Linked DNA regions of Labrys monachus. The protein of the gene in region 1 binds, or shares a complex with, the protein of each later gene. Links are inferred from orthologs where the notes say so. Each region holds a gene or a part of one and is shown on either strand. Other genes may lie near its edges.

The links.
Region 2: the proteins of accC (region 1) and accD are in contact, whole or in part, in a solved structure (PDB 8UXZ), measured with the Escherichia coli proteins. The link is inferred for Labrys monachus from one-to-one orthologs.

What each region holds. Positions count from the first base shown.
Region 1 is NZ_JAUSVK010000001.1:3,333,562-3,341,465, forward strand. Bases 3,042-5,945 are described here. They hold accC (acetyl-CoA carboxylase biotin carboxylase subunit), read left to right. Parts: upstream 3,042-3,766; coding sequence 3,767-5,125; downstream 5,126-5,945. Other genes in these bases: aroQ (type II 3-dehydroquinate dehydratase), read left to right, coding at 3,042-3,263; accB (acetyl-CoA carboxylase biotin carboxyl carrier protein), read left to right, coding at 3,303-3,761; aat (leucyl/phenylalanyl-tRNA--protein transferase), read left to right, coding at 5,132-5,812; J3R73_RS15145 (DUF2155 domain-containing protein), read right to left, coding at 5,871-5,945. Also shown: J3R73_RS15105 (outer membrane protein assembly factor BamE), read right to left, coding at 81-557; J3R73_RS15110 (ubiquinol-cytochrome C chaperone family protein), read left to right, coding at 642-1,232; J3R73_RS15115 (YceD family protein), read left to right, coding at 1,229-1,759; J3R73_RS15120 (DsbA family protein), read left to right, coding at 1,895-2,659; more of aroQ, read left to right, coding at 2,820-3,041; more of J3R73_RS15145, read right to left, coding at 5,946-6,446; J3R73_RS15150 (NADH:ubiquinone oxidoreductase subunit NDUFA12), read right to left, coding at 6,582-6,986; J3R73_RS15155 (nucleoside hydrolase), read right to left, coding at 7,075-7,904. UniProt on the Escherichia coli protein: This protein is a component of the acetyl coenzyme A carboxylase complex; first, biotin carboxylase catalyzes the carboxylation of the carrier protein and then the transcarboxylase transfers the carboxyl group to form malonyl-CoA.
Region 2 is NZ_JAUSVK010000001.1:6,379,083-6,381,840, reverse strand. It holds accD (acetyl-CoA carboxylase, carboxyltransferase subunit beta), read left to right. Parts: upstream 1-825; coding sequence 826-1,692; downstream 1,693-2,758. Other genes in the region: J3R73_RS29060 (bifunctional folylpolyglutamate synthase/dihydrofolate synthase), read left to right, coding at 1,747-2,758; J3R73_RS29070 (SDR family NAD(P)-dependent oxidoreductase), read right to left, coding at 1-651.

The DNA.
Region 1 (7,904 bases):
GCGCCATTGCCGGTCCGCACCGGACCTTCGTTTCCACGCCTCATGCGGCCGCCGGCCACTCCGCCGGCGACATGAGGTCTCTAGTGGCTGAAGCCGGGAACGCCGGCAGTCATGCCGCGGGCCAGCTGAGTGATGAAGCTGAGGTCGCCGCCGGCGGTCGGCGTTGTGCGGGTGATGGAATCGAAGACCTTACCGTCCTGCAGGCTGTAATTGGCGACGCGAATCACCTTGCCCTTGTCGAAATAGACCGCCAGCACGTTGCGGTCGACGATGTGCGGCGACATGAAGGCGACGGGGCGCGAGGTCGTCTGCGACACGTAATAATAGGCTTCGCCGCCGATCGCCGATTCGGTCGAGGGCGTACCGAGCTCGGCGATGACTTGAGACTGCGGCGTGCCGGGCTTGATGGCGGAGAGCGTGCTCTCGGTCACCACGATGCCATGCACATTGGTCTCGCCCATCGATCCGCACCCCTGCAGCAGACCGGCGGCAGAAATCACGAGCGCGACTGCCAGCGCATGGGAACGCAAACGGGGGGTCGACACAACAGCACTCACTTTGGCCTCCATAGGGCGCACGGGCTCGTTCGCCTTGCCGTCGCGCAGGTTCTGGCGTAACCCGCTCTCGCGTGAAATTCAACCTTGGCGCTCGCCTGCGCCTCATGGTCGGTGAACGAAAGCATGTTGGGCCTGTTTCGCAGCAAGGCGCGGGAAGCGCAGATATCGCGCCTTTACGATCAAATTCTGGCGCAGGCGCGCGATCCCAGCCTTTATGTTGCCGGTCGGGTCCCGGATACGGTCGAAGGCCGCACCGACATGATGCTCCTTCATCTTTTTTTGTTGATGCACCGGCTCAACGACGAGACGGGCGACATCAACGCCGTGGCGCGCGATCTGTGCGACCGCTTCTTCGCCGAACTCGACCGCGCCATGCGGGAGATGGGGGTGAGCGACCTCGCCGTGCCCAAGCGCATGCGCAAGATCGCCGATATCTACGCCGGCTGCGCCTCCTCCTATGGCAAAGCGCTGGGGAGCCCCGACGATAAGGAGCTGGCGGAGGCCCTGATGCGCAACGTCCATGCCCGGCGCGAGGACAGGCGGAAGCAGGCCGGCCTCCTCGCCGATTATGTGCGCCGCGCCTCGGCCGCCCTGGCGAAAAGACCGGCGGAAGAGCTCGTAAACGGCGCAATTCCCTTTCCTTCTCCTTCCCTCATGCCTACATCGGACCCATGAGCAACGACACGCCCCTCTTCTCGCGGCCCGTTCGCGTCGGCGACATTCCCAATGCCGGCCGCCGGTTCTCCATCACGACCACGCCCGAGGAGCGCGACGCCGTCGCCAGGCTGCTCGGCCTTCCCGCTGTCGCCGATCTCACGGCGAAGCTGGAAGTCACGCCGTTCGGCCGGGACGGCCTCGCCGTCGGCGGATCCATCCATGCTCGCGTCACGCAGACATGCGTGGTCTCGCTCGACGAATTCGAAAGCACGCTGGATGCGCCGGTCGACATCCGTTTTTCCACCGACGGCGTCGACCCCAACGCCGAGCTGGACCTGGCCGAACTGACCGATCCCTATGCCGAGGATCCGCCGGACCTGCTCGTCGGAGGCCAGATCGATCTCGGCAGCGTCATCACCGAATTTCTTGCTTTGGCCCTCGATCCCTATCCGCGCAAGCCGGGCGTTGAATTCAGCCGAGGCGAGGAAGATCCCGCCTCTTCGCCTTTCGCGGCCCTCAAGGCACTGAAAAGCAACGATGAATAATCGGGCTTCGCCTCACCTTGAACACGATGCCGTGAGAAGGCAGGAGCAGGACGGACCGATTGATTGACCGTCTTGCCGGCGCATTCTATCCACCCCGCTGAGCGGCAGGGCGCTCGCCATCTTTTGGAGACAGGCATGTTCTTGAAGCGACTTCTGACCGGTCTGGCGCTCGTCCTATGCGTCGCCGCGGTGACGCCGGCCGCCCATGCCGACGAGCAGATGACCCGTCCGGCCGTGGAAGCGATCGTCAAGGACTATCTGATGAAGCATCCCGAGGTCATCACCGATGCCCTCAACGCGATGCAGGCCAGGCAGGAAGCCGACGCCGCCGACCGCCAGAAGAAGTCCGTCGCCGACAACCAGAATGCCATTCTCAACGCACCGCAGAATGCCGTCGTCGGCAATCCGCAGGGCGACGTCACCGTGGTCGAGTTCTTCGATTACAATTGCGGCTACTGCAAGCGCGGCCTCGCCGACATGGTGAAGCTCCTGCAGACCGACAAGAAGCTCAAGGTCGTCCTGCGCGACTATCCGATCCTGACACCCGGCTCGATCGAAGCCGCCGACGTGGCGCTGGCCGTCAAGAACCAGCTCCAGGGCGACAAGTTCTTCGCCTTCCACCAGGCGCTCCTGGGTTCGCGCGGCGCAGTCGGCAAGGACCGCGCGCTCGAGGTCGCCCAGAGCGTCGGCGTCGACATGAAGAAGCTGCAGGCCGACATGCAGGACCCCGCCTTGCGCAAGGACCTCGCCGGCAACCTGCAGCTCGGCGAGACGCTGGGCATCAACGGCACCCCCTCCTATGTCATCGGCAACGAGATCGTTCCGGGTGCGATCGGCTATGATGCGCTGAAGGACAAGATCGATGCCGTGCGCAAATGCGGGCAGACGGTCTGCGGCTGACGGGAGGGGCGGCTGTCGGTTCGCCTCGCCCACGCGGGCCGTGGATGATTTGCCGCCGGCTTTGCCTTCCGCATGACACCGCCCTATAAGGGGCAACCGAGAAGGCCCGGCGCTTCGCTGCATCGGGCTTTTGGCTTGTTATATCGTTCGATTGGAAAGCATGGCGCTCGTCTACGTTCTGAATGGCCCCAATCTCAATATGCTTGGCGTCCGGGAAACATCGGTCTACGGCACGATTGATCTGGCCGGCATCGAGAAGCTCGTGCATGCGCGCGCCGAGCGCCTCGGGATGACGGCTGAGTTCCGCCAGACCAACCACGAAGGCGTGCTGCTCGACTGGGTGCACGAATCCCACGCGCGGGGTGCGGTCGGCATGGTCATCAATCCGGGCGCGCTGACCCATACGTCGATCGCGCTTCACGACGCGATCAAGGCCATTAGCCTGCCGGTAATCGAATTGCATCTATCCAATGTCTTCGCGCGTGAAAGCTTCCGGCACCATTCCTGGGTTTCGCCTGCAGCCAAGGGCGTGATCTGTGGATTTGGCCCCAAGGGCTATGAACTTGCACTCGAAGCACTGGCTTCGAGCGTATCGGCTCAATAATGACGGGGCCTCTGCCCCTCGGAAACGCAAGGCATGACGATGTCGCGAACCAAGTCGGGGATTGATCCCGAGATTATCCGGGAACTCGCCAATCTCCTCACCGAGACGGATCTGACGGAAATCGAGGTGCAGCAGGCGGATTTGCGCATCCGCGTGGCCCGCCAGATCAATGTCACCGCGACGGTGCCGCTCGCGCCCGCCAGCGTGGCCGCTCCCGTCGCCGTGGCGCCGGCCGTGCCGGTCGCCGTCGATCCCGCCAACCATCCGGGCGTCCTGAAGTCCCCGATGGTGGGCACCGCCTATCTCGGCGCGGCACCGGGCGCCAAGCCGTTCATCGAGATCGGCTCCAAGGTCAACCAGGGTGACCGCGTGCTGATCGTCGAGGCCATGAAGACGTTCAACGACATCGTCGCCGCCCGATCGGGAACCGTTACCGCCTTGTTCATCGAGGACAAGCAGCCGGTCGAATACGGCCAGCCTCTGATGATCATCGAGTGACGCGGATGTTTGACAAGATCCTGATCGCGAATCGCGGCGAGATCGCCCTGCGCGTGCTGCGCGCCTGCAAGGAATTGGGAATCGCGACCGTCGCCGTCCATTCGACGGCCGATGCCGACGCCATGCACGTCAAGCTCGCCGACGAAAGCGTGTGCATCGGCCCGCCGCCGGCCCGCGAGAGCTATCTCAACATCCCCGCCCTGATCGCGGCCTGCGAGATCACCGGTGCGGAGGCTGTGCATCCCGGCTACGGCTTCCTGTCGGAGAACGCCCGCTTCGCCGATATTCTCGATCAGCACGGCATCACCTTCATCGGCCCCAAGGCCGAGCACATCCGCATGATGGGCGACAAGATCGAGGCCAAGCGCACCGCCAAGCGCCTGGGCATTCCCTGCGTGCCGGGCTCGGAAGGCGGGATCTCCAACGATATCGACGCGGCGCGCGTCGCCGCCGAAATCGGCTATCCCGTCCTGGTCAAGGCGGCGGCGGGCGGCGGTGGACGCGGCATGAAGGTGGCGCTCACCCCGGCCGATCTGTCCGACGCGCTGGCGACGGCGCGCGCCGAGGCCCTCGCCGCCTTCGGCGACGACGCCGTCTATCTGGAGAAATATCTGCAGAAGCCGCGCCACATCGAGATCCAGGTGCTCGGCGACGGCAAGGGCAACGCCATCCATCTCGGCGAGCGCGACTGCTCGCTGCAGCGCCGGCACCAGAAGGTGTGGGAGGAAGGGCCTTCGCCCGCTCTCAACGCGGCCCAGCGCACCCGAATCGGCGAGACCGTCGCCAAGGCCATGCGGGACCTCGGCTATGTCGGCGCCGGAACCATCGAGTTTCTCTATGAGAACGGCGAATTCTACTTCATCGAGATGAACACGCGCATCCAGGTGGAGCATCCGGTGACGGAGATGATCACCGGCATCGATCTCGTCAACGAGCAGATCAAGATCGCGGCGGGCTCACCGCTTTCCATCGCCCAGTCCGACGTGCAGATCGAAGGCCATGCCATCGAATGCCGCATCAACGCGGAGAACGCAGCGACCTTCCGCCCCTCTCCGGGGACCATCACCTATTATCATCCGCCCGGCGGTCTCGGCGTGCGGGTCGATTCGGCCGTCTACCAGGGCTACAGGATTCCGCCCTATTATGATTCGCTGATCGGCAAGCTCGTCGTGCATGGACGCACACGCACCGAATGCCTCATGCGGCTTCGCCGCGCCATCGACGAATTCGTGGTGGACGGCGTCGACACCACCCTGCCGCTGTTCCGCACGCTGGTGCGCAACCCCGACATGCAGAACGGCCTCTACGACATTCATTGGCTTGAGAACTTCCTCGAAGCTGGAGGCATGCGCGAAGGCGCGTGATGTCGCGTGTCGCGCGTGGCGGTGCCCCCCTTGGAGATCACGCCGCAGATCCTTCTCAGGGCCTATGCCTGCGGGCTCTTCCCGATGGCCGAAAGCGCCGACGATCCAGGTCTCTACTGGATCGAGCCCGAGGTCCGCGGCATCGTTCCCCTCGACGGCCTGATCGTCTCGCATCGTCTCGCCCGCACCATCCGGTCCGACCGATTCGAGATCGCGGTCGACCGGAACTTCGAGGCCGTGATCGACGCCTGCGCCGCGCCGGCCCCGGGGCGGCGCAGAACCTGGATCAACCGGCCCATTCGCCGCCTCTATGGCGAGCTCTTCGCCCTCGGCCACTGCCATACGGTCGAAGCCTATCGCGAGGGGCGACTGGTCGGCGGCCTGTACGGCGTCGATCTCGGCGGCGCCTTCTTCGGCGAAAGCATGTTTCACCGTGAGCGCGATGCCTCGAAGGTCGCGCTGGCTCATCTCGTGGCGCGGCTGCGCCATGGCGGCTATCGCCTGCTCGACACCCAGTTCGTGACCGATCACCTGATCAGCCTCGGCGCCGTCGAGATGCCGCGTGCGCGCTATCACGGGCTCCTGGACAAGGCGCTGGCGATCGACGGGAACTATCTGGCATGGCCGAAGGAGCGCGTCGTCAGCGGCGCCGAGGTCCTGGCCGAGCTTGCCTCGGTGACGCCTTAGCGGCTGCGGGCCGGACAGCGAAACACCCACGCCGGCAGAATACAGGCGGCCCGCCCGGTCAATCCTGCGGCGCGGTCGGGTCGATGGGCTGGTCGAACAGATCACCGTCGTTGCCTGCGTCGGGCGGCATCTGGTCGGGCATCGTCGTCTTGCTGCGCCCCTTGCCATGCTTCGGCGGCGGCGCGATCGTGGTGGCGACCGGCGGCGGCACGGGTTCGGTGCTCTTGCCGCCTTTGCAGTCGTTCAGCCAGACGTCGTAGACGGGATGCTCGATGCCGTTGAGGCCGGGGCTGGCGGCGAACATCCAGCCGCTGAAGATGCGCTGCGTCTGCTTGCTCAGGTTGAGTTCGTCGACCTGCACGAAGCTGGTGGTCAGCGGGTCTTCGCTCGCCGTGCGCGAATAGCACACGCGCGGCGTGATGCTGAGCGCCCCGAACTTCACGGTCTGGTCGATCGGGACGTCGAAGGTGCTGATCTTGCCGGAGATCTTGTCGAGGCCGCTGAACACCGCCACCGGGTTGGTGATGCGCTCGGCCCATGCCGGGCCGCCGGCCAGACCGGCGCAGGCGAGCGCCGCCGCCCATGCAAGGCGGGCGCAGCGGCGGGCCGAAGGCTGCAGGACACGGATTTTCAAGATCGGACGGTCTCCGTAGGAAGCAGGCACAGGCAGCGTCGCCGCTGCGCATATCGCTCCATCACGGCCAAAACACGGCCAGCGCCGCTGCGGCCCGCGGACGGCGCCGGCCCGCTGGCGGGCGAGCGTTCGGTGCTATTCAGGCGACCAGGCCTTGTAGTCCCCCGTCGCTGCCTGGCGAGGTCCCGGCGACACCATCGAGCCCTTCGGATGATAGGCGCCGACCGTGCCGGTCATATTGGGGCGATGCGGCTTCTGCCATGGCCGGGGCGTATAGCCCATCTCGCTCGGAGGGGTGTCGACCTGATGGTGCATCCAGCCCCACCAGCCCGGAGGAATCGCGCTGGCTTCGGCATAGCCATTATACTGCACCCAGCGGCGCTGCACGCCGATGGTCGGATCCACCGCGCCGCCGCGGGTGCGGTAATAGACGTTGCCGAACTCGTCCTCGCCCACGCGCTCGCCCTTGCGCCAGGTGAAGAAACGTGTCCCGATCGTGGAACCGTTCCACCAGGTGAACATCTGAAGCAAAGTTTTCATCGCGGCAGCCGTCCCGTCTCTCGCATCTGACGTCTTATGGCCAAGGGGCGCCGCGATGTCCACTCTCACACCCCGATTCGCCCGCGTTTTATAGTCGCGCGACGGCCCTGCGGATCCGCGCGTAGAGGCCCTCGGCGTCGACCTGGTTCAGGACGAACGCATTCTTGGGCCGCGCCGTCACGCCCCACCAGTCGACGACCGTCATCCCCATGGTGAGTTCGGAGCCGGTCTCGATCTCCACATTGCAGGCGCGTCCGGCGAACAGATGCGGCTCCAGCAGCCAGGCGATGACGCAGGGGTCGTGCAGGGGGCCGCCCTCCGAACCGTATTTCTCCACATCGAAGCGCTCGAAGAAGTCGAGCCAACCGGCTGCCGCCTCTGCGACTTTGGTGCCGAGGGCGCGAATGGCGCCGATGCGCGCCCTCGAGGTCAGCGCCTTGTGGGTGACGTCGAGCGGCACCATGGTGATCGGCACGCCCGACGAGAAAACCCTCGCGGCGGCATGGGGATCGACGAAGATGTTGAACTCGGCCGCCGGCGTGATGTTGCCGCCTTCGAAGAACCCCCCGCCCATCAGCACGATCTCGCGGATGCGCGGGACGATGCGCGGCTCGCGCGCGAGCGCGAGCGCGATATTGGTGAGCGGCCCGAGTGGACAGAGGGTGACGCTGCCGGCCGGCCGTTCCATCAGCGTCTCGACGATGAAATCGACGGCGTGGCGCGGATCGAGCGCCATGCTGGGCTCCGGCAGGTCCGCGCCGTCGAGGCCGGTCTTGCCGTGGACATGCTCGGCCGTCACCGGCGGGCGGATCAGCGGCCGGTCCGCCCCGGCGCAGACCGTCACGTCGGTTCGGCCGGCAAGTTCACAGATCACGCGAACATTCCGGCTGGTCAGCGCCAGCGGGACATTGCCGGCCA
Region 2 (2,758 bases), 3.0 Mb from region 1 along the record:
GAGCGCCTGGTTGCGGAAGATCGCCTCCTCGCCGGCCTGGTCGACCCACAGCGCGATCTGGCGCTCGGTCATGATCCAGCCGGGGAGCACGCAATTGACGCGGATATTGTCCTTGCCGAACTGCTTGGCGAGCAGGCGCGTGAAGCCGTAGGCCGCCGATTTCAGGGTGGCATAGACGGTAAGGTCTTCCGAGCCCATCAGCCATGAGCAGGAGCCGAAATTCACGATGGCGCCGCCGCCGGCCTCGATCATGGCGGGGATCACCGCCTGGGCCGCGAAGAAGGCGTGCTTGAGGTTGATGGCGACGCGATCGTCGAAATAGTCCGGCGTGACCTCGAAGAATTTGTGGCGCTGGTCATGCGCCGCATTGTTGACGAGGACGGTGATGGTACCGAGCTTGGCGGTGATGTCGGCGATCGCGGCCTTGAGGGCCTCGATGTCGGTGACGTCGGCCTTCTCGAAATGAACGGTGCCGCCCGCCTTGTTCAGTTCCTCGGCCAGCGCCTGCGAGGGCCCTTCGGCAATGTCGACGAAGCCGACCTTGGCGCCCTGTTCGGCGAACAGCCGCACCGTCGCGGCGCCGATCCCCTGGCCGCCGCCGGTGACGAGGACGGTCCGCCCCTTGAGATCCGGATATATGGCATTCGCCATCTTCAACTCCCGAGTGTTTCCTACAGATTTCTGGCCGAATTCGTCCTACATATCGCGCGTCCGGCCCGCGCGTCCAGCCCGCTGACAAAAGGGCCGGGAAGGACTACATACGGCGCCATGGCCCTGTGCCGCCAGCCCCGAGCGGGGCGCCGGCGCCCTGTTTCGAGGTTTTGCATGAACTGGATCGCTAACGTCGTTCCGCCGCGGATCAAGGATTTCTTCTCGCGTCGCGACACGCCGGAAAATCTCTGGATCAAATGTCCGGAGACCGGGCAGATGGTGTTCCACAAGGACCTGGAACAGAACAATTACGTCATCCCGACCTCGAACTACCACATGCGGATGACGGCGACGCAGCGCCTCACCATGATATTCGACGAGGGAAAATGGGAGGACATCGCCCTGCCGGAGGTGGTGGTCGACCCGTTGAAGTTCCGCGACGAGAAGCGCTACACCGACCGCTTGCGCGATGCGCGCCTCAAGACCGGCATGCAGGATGCCATCAAGCTCGGCGTCGGCGCCATGGACGGCGTGCCGGTGGCCGTCGCCGTCCAGGACTTCGACTTCATGGGCGGCTCGCTCGGCATGGCCGCCGGCGAGGCGGTGGTGAAGGGCCTCCTCACCGCCGTCGAACGCGGCCTGCCCTTCATCATGTTCGCGGCCTCCGGCGGCGCCCGCATGCAGGAAGGCATCCTGTCGCTGATGCAGATGCCGCGCACCACCGTGGCGATCCAGCGCCTGCGCGAAGCCAGGAAACCCTATATCGTCGTGCTGACCAATCCGACCACGGGCGGCGTCACCGCCTCCTACGCCATGCTTGGGGACGTGCAGATCGCCGAGCCCGGCGCGCTGATCGGCTTCGCCGGCCCGCGCGTGATCGAGCAGACCATCCGCGAGAAGCTGCCGGAGGGCTTCCAGCGCTCCGAATATCTCAGGGAGCACGGCATGGTCGACATGGTCGTCCACCGCAACGAGCTGAAGCCCACTTTGGCCAGGCTGTGCCGCCTCATGACCAGGGCCCCGGCGAGCGAGGCGGCATAGCCGTCCTCCGCCGCCGCCCGCCGTCTCCCGTTCATCCCGCCGAAGCCAAGCCCCATGATGCAGTCGGACGCCTTCATCGCGCGCTTCATGGCGTTGCACCCCAAGAAGATCGATCTCTCCCTGGAGCGGATCGAGCGCCTCCTGGCGCAGCTCGGCCATCCCGAACGCCGGGTGCCGCCGGTCGTCCATGTCGCGGGGACCAACGGCAAGGGGTCGACGGTCGCCTTCATGCGCGCCGCGCTGGAGGCGGCCGGCTATGGCGTGCATGCCTATACCTCGCCGCATCTGGTGCATTTCCACGAGCGCATCCGCCTCGGCGGCCATCTCGTCGGCGAGGAGGCGCTGGTCGATGCGTTCGAGACCTGCGAACGGGTCAATGACGGCGCGCCCATCACCTTCTTCGAGATCACCACGGCGGCGGCCTTCAAGCTCTTCGCCGACCACCCGGCCGACGTCCTGCTCCTCGAGGTCGGGCTCGGCGGCCGCATGGACACCACCAACGTCATCGACCGCCCGCTCGTCACCGTCATCGCCTCGATCTCGCAGGACCATGCCGATTTCCTCGGCACCGACCTGGCGGGCATCGCGCGGGAGAAGGCCGGCATCCTGAAGCGCGGGGTGCCCGGCGTCCTCTATCCGCAGGTCGACGAGGTCCGGGCCGAGATCGAGCGGGTCGCCGCCCGGGTGGGGGCGCCGCTGGTCATCGGCGGTCAGGATTTCGACGTGCACGAGGAGAATGGCCGCCTCGTCTACCAGGACGAGGACGGCCTGCTCGACCTGCCGCTGCCGCGCCTGGCCGGCCGGCACCAGCACCGCAATGCGGGCCTCGCCATCGCCGCCCTGCGCAGCCAGCACCGCCTCGTCCTGGAGGACAGGCATTTCGAGCGGGCGATGCAGGCGGTGGAGTGGCCGGCGCGCCTGCAGCGCCTCAACCAGGGCGCCATCCCGGCCCTGCTGCCGCCGGGCTCGGAGATCTGGCTCGACGGCGGACACAATGTCGACGGTGGCCGCGTGCTCGCCGAGGCTCTGGCCGAGCTCGAGGAGCGCACGGCGCGGCCGCTGGTGC